DNA from 4 places in the Actinoplanes friuliensis DSM 7358 genome. Region 1 is predicted to be linked to each of the others. Evidence: riboswitches for the same ligand, from Rfam matches in the RefSeq annotation. Region 1 holds a riboswitch; each other region holds the start of a gene.
The links. Region 1 has a riboswitch for cobalamin ahead of AFR_RS27055 (VWA domain-containing protein). Riboswitches for the same ligand answer to the same signal wherever they lie in the genome.

Region 1 (7,369 bases):
GCGTGGCTCGCGCCGTACCGGCGTCTGTGGAACAGGCACCTCGACGCCCTGGAACGCCACCTGGAGGAATCATGAGCGACCTCGAGTCCGGCCCGGCCCGCGACGCGACCGTCGAGCCCGACGGCGCTCGGTGGGCCCTGATCTTCGTCCGCGATCTGCGGCACCCGCCGGCCAAGGTCTGGGCCGCCCTGACCGATCCCGGACGCCTCGACCAGTGGGCGCCTTTTGCCGCGGCGCGCGACCTGTCGGTCACCGGCGACACGACCCTGGCGATGGTCGACGGTCCTGATCGGACAGACCTGCCCGCCACCGTACGCCGTGCCGACGCCCCCGAGGTCCTCGAATACACCTGGGGTGACGACCTGCTGCGCTGGGAGCTGGAACCGATCCCCGAAGGCACCCGGCTCACGCTGCGGCACGTCTTCGAGCACCGCGACGAGGTCCCGATGTTCGCCGCCGGATGGCACCTCTGCGCCGCGGTGCTCACCCGCCTCCTCGACGGCCACCCGGTCGGCGTCATCCGCGGCCGCGACGCCATGAGCCACGGCTGGGAGACGCTCCGGGACGCGTACGCGAAAGAACTCGCCCGGTAGCAACCTTTCCCCGTCCGCCGGTGTCAGGCACATTGACGGGCGGGGAGAGGGCGGGGATGCGCGACGGATTCGACGACTTCGTACGAAGTCGCAGCACCGGGCTGCTCCGCGTCGCCTACCTGCTCACCGGTGACCGGCACACCGCCGAGGACCTCGTGCAGGAAGTCCTCGAGCAGATGTACGTGAAGTGGCGGCGCATCCAGGGCGCCCCCGAGGCGTACGCCCGGCGCGCGCTGGTCAACCGGTCCACCAACCGGTGGCGCAGCCGCGGCCGGCGCCCCGAGGCGCCGCTGGCCCACCACGACGTCGCCGAACCGGACCACAGCGAGCACATCGTCGTCCGCGACGCGGTTGTCGAGGCGCTGCGCACCCTGCCACCGCGGCAACGGGCCGCCGTGATCCTGCGCTACCTGGACGACCTGCCGATCGCGGAGGTCGCCCGGGCGCTCGACTGTTCCGAGGGCAACGTGAAGAGCAACGCCTCACGCGGCCTCGAACGCCTGCGCACAGTCCTCGCCCCCGTCACCGCCACGACCGAAGGGGGAGCGCGATGACCGACACCGACATCCGTACGGCACTGGAACGCGCCACCGGCGACCTGTCCTCGCCGCCCGACCTGCTCGAGCGGGTCCGCGCCGGCGGGCACCGCCGTGTCGTCCGCCGCCGCGCGGTGCTCGGCGCCGGACTCGCCACGGTCGTCGCCGGATCGGCCGCGGGTGTGGGCCTGTCCAGGGACCACGGCGACCGGCGGGCACCGGTGGCCTCACCGCTGCTGGACGGTCCGACGCGGGGTGACCTGCGGGAGGACACCGCCTATCTGGACAGCGTCCGTGCGGCCTGGCGTGACCACGTCGGCAGCAAGCGCCTGGTCGGCGAGCCGAAGGTCGTCTGGGCCGGGACAGCCCCGCACGACAGCCGCGCCGCGGTCGTCGCGCAGCGGGTGCGGGAGGAGGTCGCGTCGCCGATCGGGCAGATCGACTACGGCATGATCGGCTTCGTCGAGCAGACACCGGCCGGCCCGGTGGTCATCTCCCTCGAACAGATGCTCACCCTGGCGTCGAACTCCGCGGTCGCCCTGCTCGGCCCCGACCGCGACGTCGTGATGATCCTCGACGACGGCCGCGACGCCCGGTACTCCCCGAGCCTCACCTACGACGCCGGCGGCCGGATCAGGCGTACCTTCACCGCACCGGACTTCCGGGCCCACGACGGCGTCTTCTTCGCTACGGCCGGCAAGCAGAACACCTCGGTCCAGATCGCCGTCCGCGCCGGCCGCCGCGACGGCGCCGGCAGCCTCGCCGTCGGCCTGGCCAACCAGTCCGCGCTGATCGAGGCGGCCGGCGGCGGGCGTCCGGGCTCCGGGTGGTCCGGCTCCGAACGCCTCGACCGCCGGCTGCCGGGCCGCGACCGCGCCTGGCCCGCCGACGCGGACCTCGACCGTGACGGTCTCGGCCCGTGGGACCTCTCCACCCGCGAGGGGTACGCGGACACGTACGGCTACTGGATCACCCCCGCAGTCGACACCTGGCTCATCCGGGGCGCGACCGCCGACCGCCGCCGCTTCGTCGTGCAGACGCTGACGGCACCCGACGGCCGCAGCCGCGTCTTCCTGCAGCTGGAGACCCCCGACGCGGTCCTGAACGGCTTCACCGATCCCGGCGCGGCCCTGACCCTGCAGGTGCGGCTTCCCGACAGGCAAGGTGTGGTGGTCGCGGCCGGCAACGCGACTCTGCGTTACCGGACCCGGGCCGGTGGCTGGCTGCCGGTCACGGGTGACGCGGCGCTGCTGCCGGACGCTGCCCGCGAGGTCGAAGTGACCCGGGCGGGTGCGCGCCCGGTGCTGGTGCCGTTGCGCGGTTAGGGTGATTCTCCAGTGGCCCACCGGCCGTCATCGACCAGGGAGGGTCTGCATGGACGTCGTCATCGGCATCGACACCGGAACCACCGCGACAAAAGCGATCGCCGCCGGCCCCGCCGGTGAGGTCCGGGCCATGACGAGCGTGCACTATCCCCTCTCGGTCCCCGGGCCGGGCCAGGCCGAACTCGACCCGGACAAGCTCCGCGACGCGGCGATCGAAGCCCTCGTCACGGTGGCCAAGGAGTCCGCCGCACAGGGCGACCGGGTCATCGCCATCGGCCTGAGCGCCTTCCTGCACGGCCTCGCCCCGATGGACGCGAACGGCGCCCCGCTCGGCCCCCTGATCACCTGGGCCGACAACCGCGCCTCCGGCCAGGCCGACGAGATCAACGCCGCCGGTCGTGCCAAAGGCCTCCAGGCCAGGACGGGCACCCCGGTCCACCCGATGTCACCCCTCGCCAAGCTGACCTGGTGGAACGCGAACGACCCGGCGAAGGTGCGCGACACCCCGCGCTGGGGCGGCGTCAAGGAAGTGGTCCTGGCCGGACTCGCCGCCGAGGGTTTCCTCCTCGACCTGTCCCTGGCCTCCGGCACCGGCATGTACGACATCCACGAACGCCACTGGGACCCCGAGGCCCTGTCACTGACCGGCGTCCGCGAGAACCAGCTCGCCGAGGTCGTCCCGACCACCCACCGGCTGCGCCTGCGCCCCGAGGTGGCCTCCGCCGCCGGCCTGCCCCCGGAAATCCCCCTGATCATCGGCGCGGCCGACGGCCCCCTCGCCAACCTCGGCGTCGGCGCCACCCCCGCGGGCGTCGCGGCTGTCTCCCTCGGCACCAGCGGCGCCCTGCGCACGATCGTCAACGGCCCCACCGCGGACAATGCCGGCCGCTTGTTCTGCTACGCCCTCACCGAGGAACACTGGGTCGTCGGCGGCGCGATCAACAACGCCGGGTCGGTGGTCCGCTGGGCCGGGGAGACCTTCGCCGGCAGCTTCGACCGCCCGGCCGCCGAGGGCGAGGACGCCGACGTCCGCGACGCCGCCCTCCTCGTCGAAGCCGCCGAGATCGCCGCCGGCAGCGAAGGCCTCCTCTGCCTCCCGTACCTCCTCGGCGAACGAGCCCCCTGGTGGCGCGGCGGCATGCGCGGCGCCTACCTGGGCCTCCGCCGCGAACACGGCCGCGCCCACCTCGTCCGAGCCGCCGTCGAAGGCGTCTGCCAGCAACTGGCCCTGGTCCGCGACACCTTCGCCGACGAGGGCATCGCCATGACCGAGGTCCGCGCCACCGGCGGCGCGGTGGCCTCGGAACTCTGGGTCGGCATCCTCGCCTCAGCCCTCGACCTCCCCGTAGCCGTCGCCGAAACCCCGGAAGGCACAGCCCTGGGCGCCTGCCTCCTCGCCCGCCACGCCCTCGGCGAACTCCCGGACCTGGACCAGGCCGCAGCCATGATCGGCATCAACGACCACACCCGCCCGGACGAGTCGGACGCCGCCCTCTACCGCCGCCTCCGCCCCCTGGTCGAACGCTCAGCCCTCGCCGTCACCGACGTCCTCACCGAACTCGACAAGATCGCCCCCGAACCCCTCCCCGGCACCGAAAAAGCCGTCCCCAACCCCACCTGACCCACGACCACTGCCTGGCCGCCCAACCACCGCTGCGCGCCCGCCTGCCAGGCCTCGCTTGCGGGCGCGGTTGGTCCGTGCGACCGCCTTGCCTCACCCTCGACCGGTCCGCGGCGCCGGTTGGTTGCTGACCGGTCGGGTCTTTCTGAGCGGGTGGCATCGGCAGACAGGGCTGATGCCGGCCGCTGGGCGGCAGCCGCGAACGTCGGCTGGGTCTGTCGGGCCCGGTTGCTCTGCGCTGATGGCGGACCCGGGCGAGCGAGCGGCCGGGGTTCGGGGCTGGTCTGGGAGCACGGAGCCGGCAAACGGCGGGAGCGACGGTCTGTACCCGGCACGGACCTACGACATGACCTTCAAGATTTTGATCGTCATCAGTAGCGGCCGGCCGAAGTCGTGAGTATCCCCACCCCCACGTTGACGGGGTGGTGGGGGTGAGAAAGAGTGGCTCGCGAGCGGCAGTGGAGGAACCCGGTGGGAGACCGGGACGGTCCCGCCACTGTGACCGGGGGTTCACGCCCCTGGAAGTCAGGAGACTCCGGCCGCTCGCACCTTCTGCACGTGGGCGCGGACCCGCGGAAAGGACCGGGCGTGACGCCGTACCCGTTCTCTGCTGTCGTCGGACTTGACGATTTGCGGCTTGCGCTGTTGTTGACTGCTGTTTCGCCCGCTGTCGGCGGGGTGCTCGTGCGTGGGGAGAAGGGCACGGCGAAGTCGACCGTGGTCCGGGCGCTGGCTTCGTTGCTTCCCGAGGTTGATGTGGTGCGGGGGTGCCGGTTCGCCTGTGATCCTGCCGCGCCCGACCCGGGGTGTCCTGATGGGCCGCACGAGCCGGGGGCGCCGCACGGGCATCGGCCGGCGACGCTGGTCGAGTTGCCGGTCGGGGCCACCGAGGATCGGGTGGTCGGGACGCTGGACATTCAGCGGGCGCTGGCCGACGGGGTGAAGGCTTACGAGCCGGGTCTGCTCGCCGCCGCGCACCGGGGTGCGCTGTATGTCGACGAGGTCAATCTGCTGCCGGATCACCTGGTGGACCTGCTGCTGGACGCGGCCGCCATGGGGCGTGCCCACGTCGAGCGGGACGGTGTGTCGGTCAAGCATGCGGCGCGGTTCCTGCTGGTGGGGACGATGAACCCCGAAGAGGGTGAGCCTCGGCCGCAGCTCGTCGACCGGTTCGGCCTCGTTGTCACCGTGTCGGCGCCGCGGGATGCCAAGTTGCGGGCCGAGGTGGTGCGGCGGCGGCTGGCGTACGAGGCGGGGCCGGATGCTTTTGCGGCGCGGTTCGCGGCTGACGAGACCGCGCTGGCTGCGCGGATCCTGGCGGCTCGTGAGGCGGTGCCGTCGGTGCTGCTGCCCGACACCGAGCTGGACCGCATCGCCCGGGTCTGCCTGGCCTACGGGGTCGACGGGATGCGCGCGGACATCGTGGTCGCCCGCTGTGCGGTGGCACTGGCGGCCTGGCACGGACGCGACCGGGTCACCGCCGACGACATCCGTGACGCGGCCCGCCTGGCTCTGCCGCACCGGCGCCGCAAGGACCCGCTCGACCCGCCCGGTACGGACGAGGAGCGCCTCGAAGAAGCCCTCGACCAGGCCGGCATGGACGACGATCCGGACGACGACCCGCAGCCGCCGTCGGGCGGCCCGGACGACAACGGCCCCGACTCCGGCGGTGGCCCCGACAGCAACGGGACCCCGGACAGCAGCAACCGCCCGCAAAGCAGCGGAGGCCCGAACAGCAGCGGCCCGGACAGCAGCGGCCCGGACAGCGGCAACGGCCCGGACGGCAGCAGCAGCCCGGACAGCAGTAACGCCTCCGAGCGTGGCGACGACTCCCGATCGAGTGACGGCACCCCGAAAGAGGGGCAAGCGTCCGGGGGTGCCGCGGCGGTCCAGGCCGGTGCCGCCTACCGCCCGCGGGCTCTGCGGATCGCCGCCCGTGGCGAGGGCGGTCACGCCGGTCGTCGGTCACCGGCTTTCGCCCGGCGGGGCCGTGTGGTCGGCTCCCGCATTCCGCGCGGCAAGCTCGCCGGAGCACCTCACCTCCCCGCGACCCTCCGCGCCGCCATTCACCGTGGGGCGCTGACGGCGGGCGCGCAGGTGGTGCAGCCGCGGGATCTGCGGGAGGCCGTGCACGTCGGGCGTGAGGCCAACCTGGTGCTTTTTGTCGTCGACGCCTCCGGTTCGATGGCGGCGCGCAAGCGGATGACCGTCGTGAAGACGGCTGTGCTCTCGTTGCTGCGCGACGCCTATCAGCGGCGGGACCGCGTCGGGATGATCACTTTCCGGGGCCGGACGGCGGAGCAGGTGCTGCCGCCCACGTCCAGTCACGAGGTGGGGGTGCTGCGGCTCGCGAGTCTGCGGACCGGTGGGCGTACCCCCCTCGCCGCCGGGCTGCGGGCCGCGGCCGCGACCATCGCGATCGAGCGGCGGCGGGATCCTCGCCGTCGCCCGCTGCTGATCGTCGTCACCGACGGGCGGGCTACCAGCGGGCCCGATCCGGCACTGGTCGCGCCGGCCCTGGCCGGCGTGGCCGCGGTGGTGGTCGATTGTGAGTCGGGGCCGATCCGGCTGGGTCTGGCCCGTCGCCTCGCCGCCGCACTCGAAGCGGACGTGATGCCGCTCGACGCCCTGGCCGCGGGCAACACACCGATCGGGAAGGCTGCCTGATGCTGCAAATGCACCGCACCGCACCGATGAGGAAGGCAGCCTGATGCCGCAGGGACAGGTCACCACCGTGCCGCAGGACGGGCTCACCACCCGGCAGCGGCGGCGCCAGGCCGTGCTGGCTGTCCACACCGGACACGGCAAGGGCAAGTCGACGGCCGCGTTCGGGATGGCGTTGCGTGCGTGGAGTGCGGGCTGGCCGATCGGGGTCTTCCAGTTCGTGAAGTCCGAGAAGTGGCGTGTCGGCGAGGAGGCCGCCCTCAAGGCCCTGGGCCAGACCGGCGGCGCGACCGTCGCCTGGCACAAGATGGGTGAGGGCTGGTCCTGGATCCAGCGGGCGGGCACCGAGCGGGACCACGCCGCCGAGGCCGCCGAGGGCTGGGCGCAGATCAAGCGGGACCTGGCCGCCGAGACGCACCGGTTCTACGTGCTCGACGAGTTCACGTACCCGATGAAGTGGGGCTGGGTCGACGTCGCGGACGTCGTCGCGACCCTCGCCGACCGGCCCGGCACCCAGCACGTGGTGATCACCGGCCGGGACGCGCACCCGGATCTGCTCGCCGCGGCCGATCTGGTCACCGAGATGACGAAGGTCAAGCATCCGATGGACGCGGGTCGCAAGGGTCAGCA
Region 2 (7,369 bases), 1.9 Mb from region 1:
TCGGGCGGGCGATCCGCCGCCCGACCACGACGGCCTTTGCCTCTCCCCCGCGTGTCACCGCCCTGCGCGGCATCATCTGCAGCACGTCCGAAAGGGCTTTCGCCAGGTGAACGGCCTTCGAGCGAAGCAGCACTGAGGGGATAACGCCCGGAGGGACTTTCACCGGGTAGACGGCCCTCAAGCGAAGCAGCGCTGAGCGGATAACGCCCAGAAGAGCTTTCACCAGGTAGGCGACCCTCAAGCGAAGCGGCACTGAGCGGATAACGCCCAGAAGAGCTTTCACCAGGTGGAAGGCCCTCGAGCGAGGCAGCACTGAGTGGGTAGCGGCCCGATGGATTCTCGCCGAACGGATAGCCGTCACGGGTCGTGGCATCACGATCTGAGTGGTCGGGGCCGGCGAACACGCCGTCGTCTTGTGCGCTTTCACTCGCTGGACCGTCGTCAAAGAACTCGTCGCCGCGGCTTGCGGACCGGCGTCCACCTCGTCGGCCTTTGCCAGAGGTGCTGCGACCGCCGCCGGAACTGCCGCTCGAACCGAAAGCGGGGCCGAAAGCGCTGCTGCCGCCGCGACGCGAGCGTGAGCCACCGCCCTCCGAATCGGAGCGGCTCCCGCTGCTACCAAAAGCACTGCTCGAACCCGACCGGCTGCCACTGCTACCAAAAGCACCGCTCGAGCCCGACCGGCTGCCGCTGCTCCCGAAAGAGCCGGAGCGACTTCCGCTGGCACCGAAAGCGGCGCCGCCCGAACGGGAGCGACTGCCGCTGCTGCCGAAAGCGCCGCCACCGGCCGAGCCTGATCCGCTGCCACTTTCGCCGAAGGTGCCGCCGCGCACAGGTGAGTCGTCGTCGGCCGGGTCGGAGTAAGAGTCGGGGTCGGGGTCGGGGTCGGTGGGCGAGCTCCGGCTTCGGCGACCCGTTACGTTGCCGCGTTCCGGGTTGCCGGGCCGGAGCTCACCGTCCGGGGAACTTTCGTCATCGGGACGGGGTGGGATTGCGTCCCAGCCCCTGCCCGCGCGGGCGCCACGTCGGCCGGCCATCGGGCTCAGCCCTTCGCCGGAATGCGCGCAGGACCGCCCGCCAGTGCGGCGAACCGCACCGACGGACAGCTGTGCGGGTGGACAGGTGTGGAGTCACCCGGCCCGTGAAGGCCGGGTGCACCAGCGGATCGCCTCGTCGTCGGAGGTCGCATCGATCAGAAGTCGACCGGGGGCAGCTCCGGGCCGCCGGCGGCGTCGCCGGTGGTCTGGCCCACGCCGAGCTTCTCCAGGATCTTCTTCTCGATCTCGGCCGCGACGTCCGGGTTTTCCTTGAGGAACTCGCGGGCCTTTTCCTTGCCCTGGCCCAGCTGGTCACCGTCGTACGTGTACCAGGCGCCGGACTTGCGGACGATGCTCTGCTCGACGCCGACATCGATCAGCGAGCCCTCGCGAGAGATGCCCTTGCCGTACATGATGTCGAACTCGGCCTGCTTGAACGGCGCCGCGACCTTGTTCTTGACGACCTTGACGCGGGTGCGGTTACCGACGACGTCGGTGCCGTCCTTCAGGCTTTCGATGCGGCGCACGTCGAGACGCACCGACGAGTAGAACTTCAGCGCTCGGCCACCGGTCGTCGTCTCGGGCGAGCCGAACATGACGCCGATCTTCTCGCGGAGCTGGTTGATGAAGATGGCGGTCGTGCCGGAGTTGTTCAGGATGCCGGTGATCTTTCGCAGGGCCTGGCTCATGAGCCGGGCCTGCAGACCCACGTGGCTGTCGCCCATCTCGCCCTCGATCTCGGCACGCGGCACGAGCGCGGCCACCGAGTCGATGACGATGATGTCGAGCGCGCCGGAGCGGATCAGCATGTCCGCGATCTCGAGCGCCTGCTCACCGGTGTCCGGCTGGGACACCAGCAGGGCGTCGGTGTCGACACCGAGAGCCTGGGCGTAGTCGGGGTCGAGCGCGTGCTCCGCGTCGATGAAGGCGGCGATGCCGCCGTTGCGCTGGGCGTTGGCCACCGCGTGCAGGGCCACCGTCGTCTTACCGCTGGACTCCGGTCCGTAGACCTCGATGACGCGGCCGCGCGGCAGACCGCCGACGCCGAGCGCGATGTCGAGGGCAATGGACCCGGTGGGGATGACGGCCATCTGCGTGACGGGCCGTTCCCCGAGGCGCATCACCGAGCCCTTGCCGAACTGCTTGTCGATCTGCGCGAGAGCAAGGTCCAGCGCCTTGTCCCGATCAGGTCCTGCCACCATGTCCGCCACCCCTGCACTCGACTTACCAGGCGTCTTCGCCGAAGAGTTTCTGTTCATCACCACGCGGGTCACGCTAGACGTTGGGTCTGACAGAAAACGGCCGCCCGGCCGTGAGCTGTGGATGACCACGCCGCTGAGGACAATAGCCGAACACTTGTACTACAGACGAGTGACACGCCAGAACAAACGTACTAAAGAGGGGTCACTGCAGGCGGGAAGGCACCCGATCGGGGTACGCGGCCACCACTGCTCGCCAGATAGTCACCGTGTCCACACCCTGAGCGATGGATTCTTCAATGGTGCGTCCCTGGAGCGCCGAAAAACTCTGATCGGTAGCGAGGCTTCTCGCGTACGCGGGGCCGAACGCCTGCTCGAGGCGCCCCCAGAAGTCTGTCAACCGCACGGAAAAAGCGTACCCGCGGTCCAAGGGCGGCCCCGGATGCGCTCCACCCTGAGACGCACATCACTATTTGTGAATGACAGTCGATGTTCTCGACCAGCCGACTTGGGCGTCACTGACGGGTCCGCACGCCCGATTCGCGCGAATTATCGGGCAGGCCGGCAGGTACGACCCGGAGGTCGCACCTTTCTTCGCTCTGGCCGATCCTGGCGATCCGCGCTCCTGGGAGGACCTGGCTGAGCTCGCCGGTCCCGGCACGGAGATGTCGATCTCCGCCCGACCGCCCGAGGATGCCGGCTGGGAGATCCGCGGGACCAGTACCGCGTTCCAGCTCATCGATGGCAAGGTGCCGGCAGCACTCGACTCCGAAGCCATTGTCCTGACGGTCGCCGACGTTCCGGACATGATCGATCTGGTGAGCCGGACCGAGCCGGGGCCGTTCCGCCCCCGCACCATCGAGCTGGGCACCTATCTGGGCATCCGGCAGCACGGACGGCTTGTCGCCATGGCGGGCGAACGACTGCATCCGCCCGGCTGGACGGAGATCAGCGCGGTGTGCACCGATCCCGCCCATCGCGGCCGGGGGTATGCCGCCCGCTTGGTCAGGGCCCTGGCGGCGGCGATCTACGACCGTGGCGAGCGGCCGTTCCTGCACACCATGGCCACCAACACACCGGCGAACAGGCTTTTCACCTCGCTCGGTTTTGTCCGGCGCAAGGAGAACACCACTGTGTCGTTGCGCGTACCGGTCAAGAAAGAGCGGCTGCCGCGATCTTGAGATCGTCGACCAGGCCCTGGTAGGCGGTGTCCCGGTCGTCGGCCCGCAGGACCGCCGATGGGTGGATCGTGGCCAGCGCCTTGGACTCGGCCACGGGGAAGTCCTGCGGTCGCTGCGCCGAGGCAGGCCAGGGCAGCAGCTCGCCTCGGGACTTCGTCACCCGGAACGACGGTCCGAAGAGGGCCTTCGCCGCCGTCGCGCCGAGCGCCACGACCAGATCCGGCTTGAGCAGGGAAAATTCGGCGACCAGCCAGGGCCGGCACGCGGTGATGTGCGCGGGACCGGGAGTCTGGTGGATGCGCCGCTTGCCGCGGAGCTCAAAACGGAAGTGCTTGACGGTGTTGGTCAGGTAGATCGTCGACGGGTCGATGCCGGCGTCGCCGACCGCGTCGCGCAGCAGCCGGCCGGCCGGTCCGACGAACGGCAGTCCCTGCTGATCCTCGATGTCGCCGGGCTGCTCGCCGACAAAAACGAGGCGGGCGTGGGCAGCACCGCGGCCGAAGACCACCTGGGTCGCGTCCTCGTAGAGCTCGCAGCCGCGGCATCCGGGCGCCGCGGATTTCAGCTCGTCGAGGGTGTGCGTATCGGCGGGGACGAACTCCTGAGCCCCCGGCGGGGCTTGTGTTGTTGCCATGGACACGTTTCTACCCCCATCCGCCCGGTCCACGCGTGAGTCCTCACCTGAACGAGCACGATTCGACACGCCGACACGACATGTGGGGTTGCGCGTTTCGAGTCGCACCTAGATATGGTGTTGCTGCAGCTGGTTCGGACGTCCCGACGGGACGTCCGAGGCAAGAGGGAACCCGGTGGAAAACCGGGACTGCCCCGCAGCGGTGAGTGGGAACGACCGCCGTCAACAGCACTGGGCCCCGGCCTGGGAAGCGACGGCCAGTAGGAGACCGGAGATCGGTCAGGCCCGCGAGTCCGAAGACCTGCCAGCGCACCGCACGCTTCCGCGTGCGGTGGTCCGAGGCCGCGTGGGACGGCCGACGCCACTGAGGTGTACGCGCTCGACATCGGCGTGTCCACCGGCGTCCTCCTGCGCGCCCGGAGACCACTTCGGAACGGGCTCGCGAGGAGAGAGTGTTCATGACGGTCACGCAGGAGAAGACTGCGTCCGAACCGGGCGTACCCGAGCAACGCAAACATGCGATGCAGGTTCGCAAGCGCAACGGCGACACCGAGTCGGTGGATGTCAACAAGATCGTCAAAGCGGTCGAGCGCTGGGTCGCCGACCTCGACGAGGTCGACCCGCTGCGGGTGGCGACCAAGACGATCAGCGGTCTCTACGACGGCGCAACCACGGCTGAGCTCGACAAACTGTCGATCCAGACGGCGGCGGAGCTGATCGGCGAGGAGCCGCAGTATTCGCGGCTGGCGGCGCGGCTGCTGGCGGCCTTCGTCGACAAGGAGGTCCGCGGTCAGGGCATCGCGAGCTTCAGCCAGTCCATCGCCCGCGGCCGTGCGGAAGGGCTTATCGGCGACGAGACCGCTGCTTTTGTCGCGAAGAACGCCCGCAAGCTCGACGACGCCGTCGACCTGACCGGTGACCTGCGGTTCGAGTATTTCGGCCTGCGGACCGTCGCCGACCGCTATCTGCTGCGGCACCCCGAGACGCGCCTGGTCGTGGAGACACCGCAGTACTGGCTGCTGCGGGTCGCCTGCGGCCTGTCCACGTCGGCGGGCGAGGCCATCGCGTTCTACCGGCTGATGTCGTCGCTGGCCTATCTGCCCAGCTCGCCGACGTTGTTCAACTCGGGCACGCGGCACACGCAGATGTCGTCGTGCTTCCTGGTGGACTCGCCGAAGGACGAGCTGGACTCGATCTACGAGCGGTACCAGCAGGTGGCGCGGCTGTCGAAATTTGCCGGCGGTATCGGCATCTCCTGGTCGCGGGTGCGCGGTCGCGGCGCCCTGATCCGCGGCACCAACGGCCAGTCCAACGGCATCGTGCCCTTCCTGCGGACGCTCGACTCCAGCGTCGCGGCGGTCAACCAGGGCGGACGTCGCAAGGGTGCGGCCTGCGTCTACCTCGAGCCGTGGCACCCCGACATCGAGGAATTCCTCGAACTGCGTGACAACACGGGAGAGGACGCCCGCCGCACCCACAACCTGAACCTGGCCAACTGGATCCCGGACGAGTTCATGCGCCGGGTCGAGGCCGACGAGATGTGGTCGCTGGTCGACCCGAGCGACGCCCCCGACCTGCCGGACCTTTACGGCGAGGAGTTCGAGCAGGCCTACCGGATCGCGGAGAAGAAGGCGGTCAAAACCGTCAAGGCCCGTGACCTGTACGGCCGGATGATGCGCACACTCGCGCAGACCGGCAACGGCTGGATGACCTTCAAAGACCCGTCGAACCGCCTCTCCAACCAGACCGGCCGCCCCGGCAACACCATCCACCTGTCGAACCTGTGCACCGAGATCCTCGAGGTCAGCTCCGACGACGAGACGGCGGTCTGCAACCTGGGCTCGATCAACCTCGGCGCACACCTGAGCGGCGGCGACGTGGACTGGGAGAAGCTGCGGGAGACGGTGCGGACCGCGGTTGTTTTCCTCGACCGGGTCATCGACATCAACTACTACCCGAGTGATCAGGCGGCGGCGAGCAACCCGCGCTGGCGTCCCATCGGGCTCGGGCTGATGGGTCTGCAGGACGCGTTCTTCTCGCTGCGGCTGCCTTTCGACTCCGCCGAGGCCAAGGAGCTCTCGACGCGCGTCTCGGAGGAGATCTATCTGACGGCGCTGGAGACCTCGGCCTCCCTGGCCGAACGCTTCGGCCCGCACCCCGCGTACGCGGAGACCAGGGCGGCCGGCGGTGACCTGCAACCGGATCTCTGGGGTGTGACCCCGACGCAGACTGCCCGGTGGTCCGCGGTGCGGGAGCGGATCGCCGGCACCGGGCTGCGCAACTCGCTGCTGATCGCGATCGCGCCGACGGCGACGATCGCCTCCATCGCCGGCTGTTACGAGTGCATCGAGCCGCAGGTCAGCAATCTTTTCAAGCGGGAGACCCTGTCGGGCGAGTTCCTCCAGATCAACACCTATCTGGTACGCGAGCTGAAGGCGCGCGGACTCTGGACGGCGGCGGTGCGCGAGCAGATCAAGCGCGCGGAGGGCTCGGTGCAGGGCATCGAGGCGTTGCCTGCCGACGTCCGGGAGCTCTTCCGGACGGCGTGGGAGCTGCCGCAGAAGGCGCTGATCGACGTGGCCGCCGCACGGTCGCCCTACATCGACCAGTCGCAGTCGCTGAACCTTTTCATGAGCGCACCGACCATCGGCAAGGTCTCGTCGATGTACCTCTACGCCTGGAAAGCCGGGCTCAAGACCACGTACTACCTGCGCTCGCGGCCCGCGACGCGCATCCAGCAGGCCACGGTGTCCGTCGCACCGGCGGTGACGGTTGCCGTCGCCCCGGTCTCCGACGAGGAAGCCCTGGCCTGTTCCCTCGAGAACCCCGAGTCGTGTGAGGCGTGTCAGTAAATGCTGCTTGATCCCGGAATGGACCTGACCCTGCGGCCGATGAAGTACCCGCACTTCTTCGACCGCTTCAAGGACGCGATCAAGAACACCTGGACCGTCGAGGAGGTCGACCTGCATTCCGACCTCGCCGACCTGGCCAAGCTCTCGCCCGCCGAGCAGCACCTGGTCAGCCGTCTGGTCGCCTTTTTTGCCACCGGCGACACCATCGTCGCCAACAACCTCGTGCTGAACCTCTACCAGCATGTCAACTCGCCCGAGGGCCGGCTCTATCTTTCCCGGCAACTCTTCGAGGAGGCCGTGCACGTCCAGTTCTATCTGAACCTGCTCGACACCTATGTGCCGGACGAGGCGGAGCGAGCTGCGGCCTTCGACGCGGTGGAGAACATTCCGTCGATCGCCCGCAAGGCCGACTTCTGCTTCCGCTGGATCGACTCCGTTTTTGAGCTGCGCGAACTGCGGACCAAGG
Region 3 (7,369 bases), 3.9 Mb from region 1:
GGCTCACCCGGCGCGGCCGGCTGGCATTCGAGGACTACACCGCCGCGCTGCGCGCCCTGCTCGCCGGCGGCACCAACCTCCAGGAGGAGTCGTGATTCTCGCCCGCGCCATCGACGCCACCCGCCGCTACGGCGACGTGACGGCCGTCGACCAGCTCAACCTCGACGTCGACACCGGCGAGCTCGTCGGCCTCCTCGGCCCGAACGGCGCCGGCAAGAGCACCCTGGTCAACCTTCTCACCGGCGTACGCCGTCCCAGCTCCGGCAAGGTCGAGCTGTGCGGCGGTGACCCGCGTGATCCCTCCACGCGCCGCTTCCTCGGCGTGACACCGCAGGAGACCGGCCTGCCCGGCGCGCTGCGTGTCGGCGAGGTCGTCGACTTCGTCCGCGCGCACTATCCCGACCCGCTCAGCAAGGACGAGCTGCTCGCGAAGTTCGGACTGTCCGACCTGGCCAAGCGCCAGACCGGTGGCCTGTCCGGCGGCCAGAAGCGGCGGGTCGCGGTCGCGCTGGCCTTTGTCGGCCGCCCGCGCATCGTCTTCCTGGACGAGCCCACCACGGGTCTCGACGTGGAAGCCCGGCACGCCCTGTGGCAGGGCATCCGCGAATTCCACGCCGACGGCGGCACCGTGGTGCTGACCAGCCACTACCTCGAAGAAATCGAAGCCCTCGCCCGGCGGGTCGTAGTCATCGGGGGCGGCCGGGTGCTCGCGGACGACACCGTCTCCGCGGTGCGCGGCCTCGTCGCCATCCGCCGGGTGAGCCTCACCTCGGGCGTACCCCTCCCCGACCTTCCGGGTGTGGTCAGCACCGAGCAGGACGGCGACCGCCTGCACCTCCTGACCGCGGATGCCGACCGGCTGGTCCGCGACCTGGTCACCCACAACGTGGCGTTCCGGGACCTCGAGGTCCGGCCGACGTCGCTGGAAGAAGCCTTCCTCACCCTGACCGCAGCCTGACTTTCCCATCATGGCTTGCTCACCCTGACCGCAGCCTGACTTTCCCATCATGGCTTGCTCACCCTGACCGCAGCCTGACTTTCCCATCATGGCTTGCTCACCCTGCCCTTTCGCGGCTCAGCCTTCCACCGGCCGCCGGTCCTGAGCGGTTGTCCACAGTCCGATTTGTCGAGCCCGAGTTATCCACAGGCCGATCAGCCGCGGACCGTTTTCCTGCCACAGTCCTGCCTGACCCACGCACTCCGAAACCGGAGGTCCTCATGGCATCCCTCGCCCTGACCCATGCCCGTTTCCAGCTGCTCGAGACCGTGCGCATCCCGATGGCACTCATCGGCAGCGCGTTCTTCCCAGCGTTCTCGATGATCTTCTTCGTGGTGCCGTTCGTCGGCAGTGATCCCGTTTACGCCACCTATGCGACCGCCTCGATGATCACTTTCGTGGTGATGACCAGCAACCTCTTCCAGTACGGCATCGGAGTCGCCGAGGACCGTGCCCAGCCCTGGGACCCGTATGCGCGGACCCTCGCCGTGGGCGCCGGGCCGCGCTTCCTGGGCCGCATCATGGCCGGCCTGATCCTGATGACCGCGTCGCTGCTCCCGGTCGTGGTGATCGCGGCCGTCGCGACCGAGGCGACGATCACCCTCGGCGGGTTCCTGGCCGCGGTCGGTGCGGTCATCGTGATCTCGGTGCCGTTCACCCTGATGGGCCTGGCCATCGGCTACTCGCTGCCCGCCAAGGCAGCCATCGTGGTGGCGCAGGTGCTGTTCTTCCCGCTGGCCTTCGGTGGCGGGCTGATGACCGCACCGGGCAGTGCCCCGGGCTTCGTCGAGACCATCGCGCCGTACCTGCCGACGGGCGGCGCGGCCAGGCTGATGTGGGCGGCAGTGGGCGACTTTCCCTTCGACCTCGCATCGACAGCCGCCTTGGTCGCATGGACTGTCGCATTCGCTGGGGTGGCTGCATGGGCCTATCGACGCGACGAGGGTCGGCGGTTCAGTTGAACTTCCGACTGAGCGGCCCCGTACCTCGCATCGCGGTGTAACGATTCACGCGTTGTCTGCCGCAGGCCCCGAGGAGCAGGTCATGACCCCACCAACACCCGGTGTACCGAACTGGGTGGATCTGGGAACCGCCGACCTGGGGGACGCGATCCGCTTCTACACGGAACTGTTCGGCTGGGAGGCCGAGGTGTCCGGCGAGGAATACGGCGGTTACACCACGTTCCGCCTCGACGGGCGGGCCGCGGCGGGCGCCGGCCCTCTCTACGGCGAGGGCCAGCCGACGGCCTGGAGCACCTACATCGCAACCGACGACGCGGACGTGATCGCCGCCCGCGTCGAAGCCGCCGGCGGCAAAGTCCTGGTGGCACCGTTCGACGTCATGTACCAGGGCCGCATGGCCGCCTTCCTCGACCAGGCCGGCGCACCCTTCAGCGTCTGGCAGTCCGGCACGATGCACGGCGCCGACGTCTTCGACGCCCCGGGCGCCCTGACCTGGAACGAACTGACCACCCGCGACGTGGAAGGCTCCGCCGCCTTCTACGGCGAGGTCTTCGGCTGGGTCGCCCGCGAACGCTCCATGGGCGAAGGCATGTCGTACATCGTGTGGGAACAGAACGGCCAGCAGATCGCCGGCATGCAGTCGATGGACAGCGAGCAGTGGCCCGACGACCTGCCGCCACATTGGATGATCTACTTCGCGGTGGCGGATTGCGACGAGTCTGCGGTTTATGCGCAGTCGCTCGGGGGGCGGGTGCTGCGCTCACCGACAAGCTTGCCGATCGGCCGCTACGCAGTCCTGGACGACCCCCAGGGCGGCACCTTCTCCATCCTCCAAACCACCCGAAACACCTAAAGCCCAGCCCCGAGCAACGCAGACTCGCCGGCGTTGCCGACCAGCCGGCCCAAGCCACTTACGCGCGCTAGCGCTGGCAGTTTGCACGATCCGAGCCACCCACCCCGCTAGCGCCGGCGGCTTGCACGACCCGAGCCACCCACCCCGCTAGCTCTGGCGGCTTGCACGACCCGAGGCACTCACGCTCACCAGGCCGGCGGCCTGCACGACCCGGGCCACAGCACCGCGGCCTGCAGACGCAGGGTGTCGGCCACCGCCCGGCGCCGCCGTCGAGGCCTCCTGGCGCAAATGCTGTCAGCGCCTCACCGGTACGACGAGGGGGCCTTGCTCGCCGTCGATGACTTTGACGCGTACGCGGTAGTGCTTGGCCAGGAGTTCTTCGGTCAGCACTTCGCGGGCGGTGCCGGCCGCCACGACCCGGCCACCGGCGAGCAGGACCATGCGGTCGGCGTATTCGCCCGCGATCGACAGGTCGTGCATCGTGGCCAGGACGGTCAGCCCTCGCTCGCCGCGCAGCCGGTCGACCAGTTCGAGCACCTCCTGCTGATGGCCGATGTCCAGTGCGCTGGTCGGCTCGTCGAGGAGCAAGGTCCGCGCGCCCTGGGCCAGCGCCCGGGCGAGGAAGACCCGCTGCCGTTCGCCACCGGACAGCGTGTCGAGACGCCGCGACTGCATGCCTGTCAGGTCCAGCGCGGCCAGCACCTCGTCGACCGCGGCCAGGTCGGAGGCGGACTCCCGGCCCAGCGCCGGGATGTAGGGCGTACGCCCGAGCAGCACATAGTCGAGCACCAGCATCCCGACCGGCACCACCGGCGTCTGGGCTACGGTCGCAACCGTGCGGGCACGTTCGCGGCGGGAAAGCTGGTTGATCGTGGTGCCGCCCAGGCTGATCTCGCCGCTGAAGCGCAGCAGCCCACCGATGGCCCGCAGCGCGGTGGATTTGCCCGCACCGTTCGGCCCGATGATCGTGACCCACTCACCCTCGGCGACGTCGAGGTCAACACCGTCGACGATCACCGAGCCACCGAGTTCGACCCGCAGACCACGGACGCGGATCACGAGACCCGGCTCTTCCGCAGCACGATCGCAAAGAACGGCGCTCCGAAAAACGCCGTCACCACACCGATCGGAATCTCCGCCGGACTCGCCACCGTCCGCGCGAACAGATCCGTCAACGCCAGGAACGCCCCGCCGAACAGCACCGACAGCGGCAGGATCGACCGGTAGCTCGGCCCCGCCAGCAGCCGCAACGTGTGCGGCACGATGATGCCGACAAACCCGATCAGCCCCGAGACCGACACGGCCGCCGCAGTCCCCAGCGAAGCCGCGACGATCAGCAGGTAACGGCTGCGCTGAGGGTGCAGCCCGAGACTCGTCGCCTCCTCGTCCCCCACGGTCAGCACGTCAAGCTCGCGGCGCTGCGAGAGCACGATCGCACCGGTCACCGCCGCGTAGGGCAGCAGGAGCAGCACGTCATGCCAGCCCGCGGTGGCGAGCCGGCCGAGCAGCCAGGAATACACCTCACGCAGCGATTCCACATTTTGCTGCATGAGGTAGGTCTGCGCGGCGGCCAGAAAGGCGGACACCGCCACCCCGGCCAGGATGAGCGTCGCGGGACTCCGCGCCCGGCCGCCGGCCCCACCGAGCAGCCAGGTCAGCGCAACAGCAACGATCGCACCCACAAAAGCGGCCAGCGGAACACTCACCGGCAGGTTCGCGGTCGCGTCACCCGCCGCGTTCCGAAAGGCGATCACCGCCGTGACCCCGAGCCCAGCCCCCGCCGCCACCCCGAGCAGATGCGGATCGGCGAGGGGATTGCGGAAAACGCCCTGGTACGCCGCCCCGGCCAGCGCCAGCATGGCCCCGACCAGCAGCCCGAGAACCACCCGCGGCAGACGCAGCTCGGTGATGATCGCGATTTCCCGCTCGTTGAGCCCGCTGTGAATCCGCACCCCCGGCACAAGATTCAGCAGCTCAGCCGCAACCCCGGCAGGCGGCAACGTGACCGGCCCGAAGGCAATCCCGGCGACCAGCGTCACCACCAAAGCCACAACCCCACCGACCAACCACCCGACCCGGAGCCCCGCCGGCCGCGCTCCCCGCACAGAGGACCGACCACCACCATCCAGAAGCCGGTCGACCTCAGAAAAGGAATCAGCCTGCGCAGCCAGGTGACCTCCGGCCAAGCCACTGAACCCAGGTGAAGAATCACCAGCCCCGGCCGAGCGACCGATCCCGTGTGACGAGTCATCCTGCCCAGACCCGCCGACCCCAGTTGAGCCATCGACCCCTGGCAAGGCAGTGCTTTCCGCGGGCTGATCGGTCGGGGGTGACCGGTCAGCCTGCGGTGCGGAATCGGCCGGCCGGGGCCGGTCGGTCACGCCGGGACCTTGGACACCGCATCGGCGACCGACTGCACCAGGTCCACCACGCGCGGGCCCCAGCGCGAAGCAATGTCGTCGTCCAGCGACACGATCTGGTCTTTCTGCACGGCGGTGACCGCCGACCAGCCCTTGCGGGCCTTGACGGTGGCGGGTGACTGCTGGCAGCACTTGGTGTCGGCCAGGAAGATCAGGTCGGGGTTGGCCTTGATCAGGGCTTCCGGCGACAGCTGCGGGTAACCGCCCTTGGAGCCGTCGGCGTCGGACGGGTCAGCGACGTTCTCCAGGCTGAACAGCCCCAGAACCGAGCCGATGAAGGTCTTCGACGTCGCGGTGTAGAGCGCCGGGTCCAGCTCGTAGTAATACGTGAGCTTGGACGGGCGGGCCGGTACGCCCTTGACGATCTTGTCGATCTGGGTGCGCATGCGGTCGGTCAGGGCTGTTGCTTCGGTCTGGTGACCGGTCAGGCGGCCGAGCTCGTCGATCTCGCGGTAGGTGTCGTCGAGGACCTTGGCCGCCGGGACGAGCAGGACCGGGATCTTGAGTTTGCCCAGCTGGTCGACGATTTTGTTGAGGTCGTCGGTGGCCACGACCAGGTCGGGGTTCTTGGCCGCGATAGCTTCGGCATTGGGCTTGAATCCGGACAGGTCGGTCTTCGGCGCGTCGGCCGGGTAGGTCGACTGGTCGTCGACCGCCACCACCTGCGGGCCGGCGCCGATGGCGAACAGCATTTCGGTCGCGCTCGGGCCGAGCGACACGATGCGCTCGGGTCGCTGGGCCAGCGTCACGCCGCCGGCCGTCACCGGATAGGCCGCGCTGCCACTCGACGGCGCAGCGCTGGGAGGCTCTTCCGAGCCGCAACCGCTGAGCAGCAAGGCAGCCGTCGCAACGACTGCCGTCAACATCCTTTTCATGCTGGTCCTCCTGTCGGCCGAGGCTGTGGTGCTTCGCCGACCGGAGATGTCACCGGCCCGCGAGGCGCCCCTCCCCGGGAGCGCTGAATCGCGACCGACGCGCAGGCGACCTGGCTTCACCCCGGGCACGGCGGGGCTCACAGTTGCGGGACAGCGCCGGAATCCCACCGGCTTCGCTGCGACGCGGTCCCATCGAAACTAGCCCACCGGTCCGACAGAAAAACCGAAGACCCTCAAGGTCCAATTCCGGTCGTAGCCGGGTGCGGGGTACGGACCGTCGCTCCCGCCGAGAAAGGGCTGCGTGAGTGGCCCGGCGCGTCAGGCCGTGACGTCGGTGCGCGGCAGGCTGGCGAGGACCATGGCCACGACCTGGTCGAACGTGGTATCGACGTCCTCACCCATGCCGAATCCGCCGTTGGCCTCGATGTCGGCGAAGCCGTGGGCTGTGACCCGCAGGCGCCGGGTGGCGTGGGTCGTCTCCGACTCGTCGAGACCGTACCCGCGCAGCACCGCGAAGAAGACGCCCAGCAGCGCGCCGCTCGCCTCCGCCAGGGCTTCATGGCGCAGCGGGTCGAACGGGATCAGGGCATAACGCCCGGGGTGCGTCACCACATAGGACCGGTATGCCTGCATCAGCGCTGCCACCGCGTCGTCGCGGCTGCGACCCATCACCACGGTCGAGAGGGTGGCGGTGACGTCGCGCAACACGCGCAGCGCCATGAGGTCGCGGAGGTCGGCCAGGCTGCCGACGTGCTTGTAGAGCGACGGCGCGGCAACACCGGCCCGGTCGGCGACGGCTGCAAGACTCAGGCCTTCGAGGCCCTTCTCGTCGACCAGGGTCAGCGCGACCGCGACCACCGCGTCGGCACTGAGACCAGCCCTAGGCACGTTGGCTACCATTCATAACCAGTAGGCTAACTCACATAGTTCAAGAACGCTGCTCCCCGCCCGCGGGCAGCTGCGGATCGCGCGTCACGAAGTTGGTGATGTTCGTCCGGAATTCGGAGAGCCATTCGGCCGTCTCGGCGTCGATCAGGTCCGCGACATCGGTGGTGAATTGCTCGATCAGGTCGAGGCCGATCTTGATGGTGGTGGCATCAGCGCCGAATGCGGCTTCCGCATTCGCAGCCGTCCAGGCAAAACGGAACGCCGCGAGCCGCCTTTCCAGTGCGCGGGCTGTGGTGATGTCGCGCATCCAGCCCGAGGACAGGCCGAAGAAGTGGTCGAAAGCCACACAGCCGGCCGCGAGCGCCAGCATGATG
Region 4 (7,369 bases), 1.6 Mb from region 1:
AGCGCCGCCAGGATGATCCGCCGGGCAGCCGGCTCGTCCTCCGTGGCCAGCGCGGCCCGCAACCGCACCGCCGGATCCGGGTCGTCGAGCCGGTCACGAACGTCCTCACCCAGCTCAGCCAGCAACCGCACCCAGTCCGCCGCTCCCGGCGCGGCCAGGGGACCCGGAGGAAACTCGGCGGCCTGGCGTCGGATCGCGGCGGCGAGCTCGGCACGCTGCGCGGCCAGGAGTGGTGTGCAAGCCATTGCCACCAGGCTGTCCGCCAGGGGAAACGGCAGGCCCCACTCGAGCATCGGCTGTATCGCCGCATAGACCTCGGCCACGGCTTCACCGAGTTCGGCCGAATACAGCACGCATCGGCCGGCGTAGCCGAGGAACTCGATCAGGCCGTCGACCACGTCCGGGTGGGCGCGGCCGTCGACGAGAAGCGCACCGACGGCGCGGACCACCGGTGGCGCGGCCGTTTCGGGGGAACCCTGGTGCAGCACCGCCACTTCGAGATGTTCCAACGCCGCCCGCCGCGCCTCGGGGTCACCGTGCTCGAGGGCTTCGAGGTGCTTCGGTGTGTCCGTCGCGCGGCCGTAGGCGTGGCGGAGTGTGAACCAGTCCGGTGTTATTCGTCGCCCTCCAGATCGCCTTCGGTCTGGAGGTAGACCTGTTGGAGGGCGGCCAGGGTGTCCGGGTCGGGAGAGTCCCAGAGTTTGCGGTCCGCGGCCTCCAGCAGTCGTTCCGTGATGCTGTGCAGGGCCCACGGGTTCGACTGGGTCATGAACTTCTGGTTTTCCGGGTCGAGGACGTACGTCGCGGCCAGCTGCTCGTACATCCAGTCGGCGACCACGCCCGCGGTGGCGTCGTACCCGAAGAGGTAGTCGACCGTTGCGGCCAGTTCGAAGGCGCCCTTGTAACCGTGGCGGCGCATCGCGGCGATCCAGCGCGGGTTGACCACGCGGGCGCGGAAGACGCGGGCGGTCTCCTCGGTCAGGCTGCGGGTCTTGGTGGCGTCCGGGTTGGTGGAGTCGCCGATGTACGCCGCCGGCGCCCGCCCGGTCAGCGCCCGCACCGTGGCGATCATGCCGCCGTGGTACTGGAAGTAGTCGTCGGAGTCGGCGATGTCGTGCTCGCGGGTGTCGATGTTCTTCGCCGCGACCTCGATCCGCCGGTACGCGGTTTCCATGTCACCCCGCGCCTCGACGCCGTCCAGTCCGCGACCGTAGGCAAAACCGCCCCACACGGCGTAGACCTCGGCCAGATCCGCGTCGCCGCGCCAGTTGCGGCTGTCGATCAGGGGCAGGATGCCCGCGCCGTACGCACCGGGCCGTGAGCCGAAGATGCGTGTGGTCGCCTGGCGCCACGTCTTCTCCGCGGTGACGTCCGCGAGGGCGTGCGCCCGCACGAAGTTCTGCTCCAGCGGCTCGTCGAGACCCGCGACCAGGCCGACGGCGTCGTCCAGCATCGCCACCACGTGCGGGAACGCGTCGCGGAAGAAGCCGGAGATGCGGACCGTCACGTCGATGCGGGGCCGGCCGAGCTCGTCGAGCGTGATCGGCTCCATGCCCGTCACGCGACGTGAGGCCTGGTCCCAGATCGGGCGTACGCCCATCAGCGCCAGGATCTCGGCGATGTCGTCACCCGCCGTGCGCATGGCGCTGGTGCCCCAGGCCGAGAGCCCGACGGACCGCGGCCAGTCGCCGTAGTCGCTGCGGTAGCGGGTGAGCAGCGACTCCGCCATGGCCTGCCCGGTCTCCCAGGCCAGCATGCTCGGGATGGCCTTGGGGTCGACGGAGTAGAAGTTGCGGCCGGTCGGGAGCACGTTGATCAGGCCGCGCAGCGGTGAGCCGCTCGGCCCGGCCGGCACGTATCCGCCGTCGAGGGCGTGCAGGACGTTGGTCAGCTCGTCGGTCGTTCGCGCGAGCCGGGGCACCACCTCGGTGGCGGCAAAACGCAGGACGTTCGCCACCGTCTCGTCGTCGGTGACCTCCGCGGCGGCAGCCGGTTCCCAGCCACGCTCCTCCATGGCGGCAACCAGCGCGTGAGCCTGCGCCTCGACAGCGTCGGTCTCGGCGGTGGACGCCTCCTCGGCCAGGCCCAGCGCCTCGCGCAGACCTGGCAGGGCGGCGACCTGACCGGCCCACATCTGCCGGGCGCGCAGCATCGCGAGCACCAGGTTGACCCGGGCTTCGCCGGTCGGGGCGGCGCCGAGGATGTGCAGGCCGTCGCGGATCTGCACGTCCTTGATCTCGCAGAGCCAGCCGTCGACGTGGAGGATGAACTCGTCGAACTCCTCGTCGTCGGGGCGGTTGTCGAGTCCGAGGTCGTGGTCCATCTTGGCCGCCTGGATCAGCGTCCAGATCTGGGCGCGGATCGCGGGCAGCTTCGCCGGGTCGAGGGCGGCGATGTTGGCGTGCTCGTCGAGCAACTGCTCGAGCCGGGCGACGTCGCCGTACGACTCGGCGCGGGCCATCGGCGGGATCAGGTGGTCGACCAGGGTGGCGTGGGCGCGGCGCTTGGCCTGGGTGCCCTCGCCCGGGTCGTTGACCAGGAACGGGTAGATCAGCGGCAGGTCACCGAGGGCCGCGTCGGTGCCGTCCGAGGCGGACATGCCGACGTTCTTGCCGGGCAGCCATTCGAGGTTGCCGTGCTTACCGACGTGCACGACCGCGTGCGCGCCGAACTCCTCGGCCACCCACCTGTACGCAGCGAGGTAGTGATGGCTCGGCGGCAGATCCGGGTCGTGGTAGATCGCGACCGGGTTGGCACCGAAACCCCGCGGCGGCTGGACCATCACGACGACGTTCTCACCGCGCAGGGCGGCGAGCACGATGTCGTCCTGGTCGACGTAGAGCTCACCGGGCGCCTGCCCCCAGTGCTGCTCCATCGACTCGCGCAGGTCGGCCGGCAGCGTCGCGAACCACGAACGGTACGAGTCGCCGGAGATGCGGACCGGGTTGCCGGCGAGCTGGTCCTCGGTCAGCCAGTCCGGGTCCTGACCACCGGCCGCGATCAGCGCGTGGATGAGCTTGTCGCCGTCACTCTCGGCCACTCCCGGAAACTCCCCGACCTGGTAACCGCGCTCCTGCATGGCCTGGAGCAGGCGGACCGTCGAGACCGGAGTGTCGAGCCCGACGGCATTACCGATCCTCGAATGCTTGGTCGGGTACGCGGAGAGCATGACCACGATCCGCCGCTCGGCCGGCGGGATGTGCCGCAGCCGGGCGTGGGCGACGGCGATGCCGGCGACCCGTGCGGCACGCTCGGGATCCGGCACGTAGACGGAGAGCCCGTCGGGGTCGATCTCCTTGAACGAGAACGGCACGGTGATGATCCGGCCGTCGAACTCGGGGATCGCCACCTGCGTCGCCGCGTCCAGCGGGGACAGACCGTCGTCGCTGGCCTCCCACGCGGCGCGGCTGCTGGTCAGGCACAGGCCCTGCAGGATCGGCACGTCGAGGTCGGCGAGCACGCCGACGTCCCACGCCTCGTCGTCGCCACCGGCGGACACGGTCGCGGGCTTGGTGCCACCGGCGGCGAGCACGGTCACGACCAGGGCGTCCGCCTTGCGCAGCTCGGCGAGCAGCTCGGGTGACGCCGTACGCAGGGAGGCCGTGAAGATCGGCAGTGGCCGTGCGCCCTTGGCCTCGAGGGCCTGGCAGAGGGCCTCGACAAAGTTCGTGTTTCCGGCCATGTGGTGCGCGCGGTAGTAGAGCACCGCGACCGTCGGGCCCGTGGTGTCGGCGGCATCGCGCGGCAGCAGACCCCAGTCGGGCGCGGGCACGGGCGCGGCGAACCCGTGACCGGTCAGGAGGATCGTGTCGGAGAGGAAGTCGTGCAGCGCCGCCAGATTGTCCGCGCCGCCGTAGGCCAGGTAGCCGTGCGCCTCGGCCGCCACCCCCGCGGGCACGGTCGACAGCTTCATCAGGTCGGCGTCGGGGGCCTGCTCGCCACCGAGGACCACCACCGGGACAGGCCCGGCGAGCAGCGCGTCGAGGCCCTCCTCCCAGGCCCGGCGCCCGCCGAGGATGCGGACGACGACCAGCTCGGCCCCGTCGAGCAGGGCGGGCAGGTCGGCGACCGCGGTGCGGGCCGGATTGGCCAGGCGGTAATCGGCGCCGCTGGCACGGGCGCTCAGCAGGTCGGTGTCGGACGTCGACAGCAGCAGAAACACGGCTCTCCCCTCGGGGTCCGCGCCCCGGGTCGAAGGAATTCACGGCGACCGGAGTTCCTGGCTGCAAGGTCTATCAGGACCCTGTGACAGTGGCGGGACCGCGCCGGACTCGCACCGGCTTCCTCCGCGGCGTCGCCGCACGTGGACTCCCACTCTTGCGACCGGTGAGGGTGACGTCAAGGCGGGGTGGCCGGTGTGACGATGCCGACCGTCGCCGGGAAAGTGTCGGGCCCGATCCGTAGTATCCGGGCCGTGCCTCAGCCATCACCACGTGCCGATGCGGACGCCTGCCCGGGCGCCCTGCGGTTGCACGCCGCAGCCGACGGGCCGCTGGCGCGCGTCCGCCTGCCGGGTGGGCGGCTGACCGGTGCGCAGCTGGCGGCGCTGCGGGTCCTGGCCCAGCAGTGGGGTGACGGCCACGCCGAGCTGACCAGCCGGGCCAATCTCCAGCTCAGAGCCCTCGAAGACGTTCCGGTGGACCAGCTCGCGGCCCGCCTGCGCTCGGCGGGCCTCCTGCCCTCCGACACCCACGAGCTGGTACGCAACATAGCCGCGTCCCCACTGGCCGGCGGCCCGGACGTGGCCGGACTGGACCAGGCGCTGTGCGCGGATCCCCGGCTCGCGTCGCTGCCCGGAAGGTTCCTTTTTGCGCTCGACAGCGGCGCGGGGGACGTGGCGTTCCCGGCTGACGTGGCAGCGCTGCCGCTCCCCGATCAGGGCGACGTGGCGATCCTCTTCGCGGGCACCGACGCCGGCCTGCGGGTGCCGACCGGCGAGGTGATCCCGGCGCTGCTGGCGGCCGCCCACGCATTCCTGGACGAGCGCACCGCCCAGCAGCAAGGGGCGGATCGTGTGGCTTGGCGGGTGCGGGAGCTGACGGACGGCCCGGCCCGGGTCGCCGCACGCACTGCCGCCACGCTGGGCCGGAGCCTGGGTGAGCGTGTTCGCCTCACTCGGCCGCCGGTGCGCGAGCCGATCGGGGCCATCGCCCAGCCGGACGGGCGCCGGGCCGTCGGTGCGCTGGTGCCGCTGGGGCGCCTCACCGCCGTACAGATGAAGGTTTTGTCGGGGGCCGCGGCCCTGGTCGTGACGCCGTGGCGCGGGATCGTCGTGCCCGATCTGCCCGCGTCCGAGGTCGAGGGCTGGGTGGAAGCGCTGCGGGACGCCGGGCTGGAGGTGTCGGCGGGCTCGCGCTGGGTGGGTGTGAGCGCCTGCGCCGGGCGGCCGGGCTGCGCGAAATCGCTGGCCGACGTGCGCGCGGACGCCGATGCCGCGACCACCGCGGGCGAGGGCCTGCCCGTGCATTGGGTCGGTTGTGAGCGCGGTTGCGGGAGCCCGGCCGGGCCGCACGTGCGGGTCGAGGCCACCGGGACGGGATACGAGGTGCGGTCGCCGGAGTTCAGCGGCTCCGCACCGGCAGGTGCAGTGGGCGCGCTGGTCGGCGCCGCGAGGAAGGGCTGAGATGGAGTACGTGCACGACGGCGCGGAGATCTACCGGCGGTCGTTCGCCACGATCCGGGAGGAAGCCGACCTGTCGGGGTTGCCGGCCGACGTGGCGAGGGTCGCGGTCCGGATGATCCACGCGTGCGGGATGGTCGACCTGGTCCCCGACATCGCCTACAGCGCGGGTGTGGTGACCGCGGCACGCAAGGCGCTGCTCGGTGGCGCGCCGATCTTCTGCGACGCCGAGATGGTCGCCTCCGGGGTCACCCGCAAGCGACTGCCGGCCGGCAACGAGGTCGTCTGTACGCTGCGCGACCCGACGGTGCCCGCCCTCGCGGCGCAGCTCGGCAACACCCGCAGCGCCGCAGCGCTCGACCTGTGGGGCGACCGCCTCGCCGGCGCGGTGGTTGCGATCGGCAACGCGCCGACGGCCCTGTTCCGGCTGCTGGAGATGATCGAAGCGGGTGCACCACGACCGGCGGCGGTGCTGGGCATCCCGGTCGGCTTCATCGGCGCGGCCGAGTCGAAGGACGCCCTGGCCGCCTCCGACCTGGAGTTCCTGGTCGTGCGCGGACGGCGTGGTGGCAGTGCGATGACGGCGGCGGCGGTCAACGCCCTCGCCTCGGAGGAGGAGTAGCATGGCGGGTCGGCTGTTCGGGGTCGGGCTCGGTCCGGGCGACCCGGAGCTGGTCACCGTCAAGGCGGCGCGGCTGATCGGCGCGGCGGACGTGATCGCGTACCACGCGGCGCGCCACGGACGCAGCAATGCGCGGGCCATCGCGGAGTCCTACCTGCGTGAGGGTCAGATCGAGGAGCCGCTGATCTATCCCGTCACCACCGAGACGACCGACCACCCGGGCGGATACCAGGGCGCGATCGACGAGTTCTACGCCGAGAGCGCCGAGCGGCTGGCCGCCCATCTGGACGCGGGCCGTGACGTGGTGGTCCTGGCCGAGGGTGACCCGTTCTTCTACGGCTCCTACATGCACATGCACAAACGGCTCGCCGACCGCTACGAGGCCGTGGTCGTGCCCGGCGTTACTTCGGTGAGTGCCGCATCGGCGGTGCTCGGCCGCCCGCTGATGGAACGCGACGAGACCCTGACCGTCCTGCCCGGCACCCTGCCACCAGCAGAGCTCGCAGCGCGACTGGCCGGCACCGACTCCGCGGCCATCATGAAGCTGGGCCGCACCTTCCCCGGCGTCCGGGACGCGCTGGAGCAGGCCGGTCGCCTCGACGACGCCTGGTACGTCGAGCGGGCGACCACCGATCGCGAGCGCTCCGGCAAGGTCGCGGACATCGACCCGTCGACGGTCCCCTACTTCTCCCTGGCCCTGCTGCCGAGCAAGGCCGCTCTGACCGGCACAGCCGCTCCGACTGAAACGCCGGTGTCGCAGGACGGCCGAGGCGAGGTGACGGTCGTCGGACTGGGGCCGGCTGGGCAGGAGTGGCTGACTCCCGAGGCGCAGGCTGCACTGGCCGAGGCTGATGACGTGGTCGGTTATGGGCCTTATGTGGACCGGGTTCCGGACAGCCCGCACCGGCGGAAACACCCGTCGGACAACCGCGTCGAGGCCGAGCGGGCGGCGTTTGCGCTCGACCTGGCCAAGCGCGGCCGTCGTGTCGCGGTGGTCTCGTCGGGCGACCCCGGGGTGTTCGCGATGGCCGCCGCGGTGCTGGAGGTCAGTGAGGACCCGCAGTGGAAGGACGTTCCGGTCCGGGTGGTGCCGGGTCTGACCGCGGCGCAGGCCGTGGCCAGTCGCG

Region 2: another riboswitch for cobalamin. It lies ahead of AFR_RS35855 (ribonucleoside-diphosphate reductase subunit alpha); the one in region 1 lies ahead of AFR_RS27055 (VWA domain-containing protein).
Region 3: another riboswitch for cobalamin. It lies ahead of AFR_RS01565 (ABC transporter substrate-binding protein); the one in region 1 lies ahead of AFR_RS27055 (VWA domain-containing protein).
Region 4: another riboswitch for cobalamin. It lies ahead of cobN (cobaltochelatase subunit CobN); the one in region 1 lies ahead of AFR_RS27055 (VWA domain-containing protein).

What each region holds. Positions count from the first base shown of each region.
Region 1 is NC_022657.1:5,834,263-5,841,631, reverse strand. It holds gene AFR_RS27080 (ArsR/SmtB family transcription factor) at 1-75, shown strand, start outside; gene AFR_RS27075 (SRPBCC family protein) at 72-593, shown strand; gene AFR_RS27070 (SigE family RNA polymerase sigma factor) at 650-1,147, shown strand; gene AFR_RS27065 (hypothetical protein) at 1,144-2,454, shown strand; gene AFR_RS27060 (gluconokinase) at 2,504-4,075, shown strand; cobalamin riboswitch at 4,502-4,632, shown strand; gene AFR_RS27055 (VWA domain-containing protein) at 4,664-6,742, shown strand; gene cobO (cob(I)yrinic acid a,c-diamide adenosyltransferase) at 6,786-7,369, shown strand, end outside.
Region 2 is NC_022657.1:7,782,673-7,790,041, forward strand. It holds partial or broken gene AFR_RS35830 (regulatory protein RecX) at 1-32, opposite strand, end outside; gene recA (recombinase RecA) at 1,193-2,239, opposite strand; gene AFR_RS35840 (DUF3046 domain-containing protein) at 2,442-2,642, opposite strand; gene AFR_RS35845 (GNAT family N-acetyltransferase) at 2,716-3,417, shown strand; gene AFR_RS35850 (UdgX family uracil-DNA binding protein) at 3,389-4,051, opposite strand; cobalamin riboswitch at 4,165-4,373, shown strand; gene AFR_RS35855 (ribonucleoside-diphosphate reductase subunit alpha) at 4,510-6,903, shown strand; gene AFR_RS35860 (ribonucleotide-diphosphate reductase subunit beta) at 6,904-7,369, shown strand, end outside.
Region 3 is NC_022657.1:318,579-325,947, reverse strand. It holds gene AFR_RS01595 (winged helix-turn-helix domain-containing protein) at 1-95, shown strand, start outside; gene AFR_RS01590 (ABC transporter ATP-binding protein) at 92-958, shown strand; gene AFR_RS01585 (ABC transporter permease) at 1,219-1,959, shown strand; gene AFR_RS01580 (VOC family protein) at 2,042-2,812, shown strand; gene AFR_RS01575 (ABC transporter ATP-binding protein) at 3,107-3,868, opposite strand; gene AFR_RS01570 (FecCD family ABC transporter permease) at 3,868-4,941, opposite strand; gene AFR_RS01565 (ABC transporter substrate-binding protein) at 5,190-6,107, opposite strand; cobalamin riboswitch at 6,191-6,329, opposite strand; gene AFR_RS01560 (TetR/AcrR family transcriptional regulator) at 6,426-6,995, opposite strand; gene AFR_RS01555 (SLATT domain-containing protein) at 7,036-7,369, opposite strand, start outside.
Region 4 is NC_022657.1:7,408,036-7,415,404, forward strand. It holds gene AFR_RS34120 (hypothetical protein) at 1-494, opposite strand, end outside; gene cobN (cobaltochelatase subunit CobN) at 614-4,162, opposite strand; cobalamin riboswitch at 4,196-4,343, opposite strand; gene AFR_RS34130 (ferredoxin-like domain-containing protein) at 4,415-5,623, shown strand; gene AFR_RS34135 (precorrin-8X methylmutase) at 5,625-6,242, shown strand; gene AFR_RS34140 (precorrin-2 C(20)-methyltransferase) at 6,244-7,369, shown strand, end outside.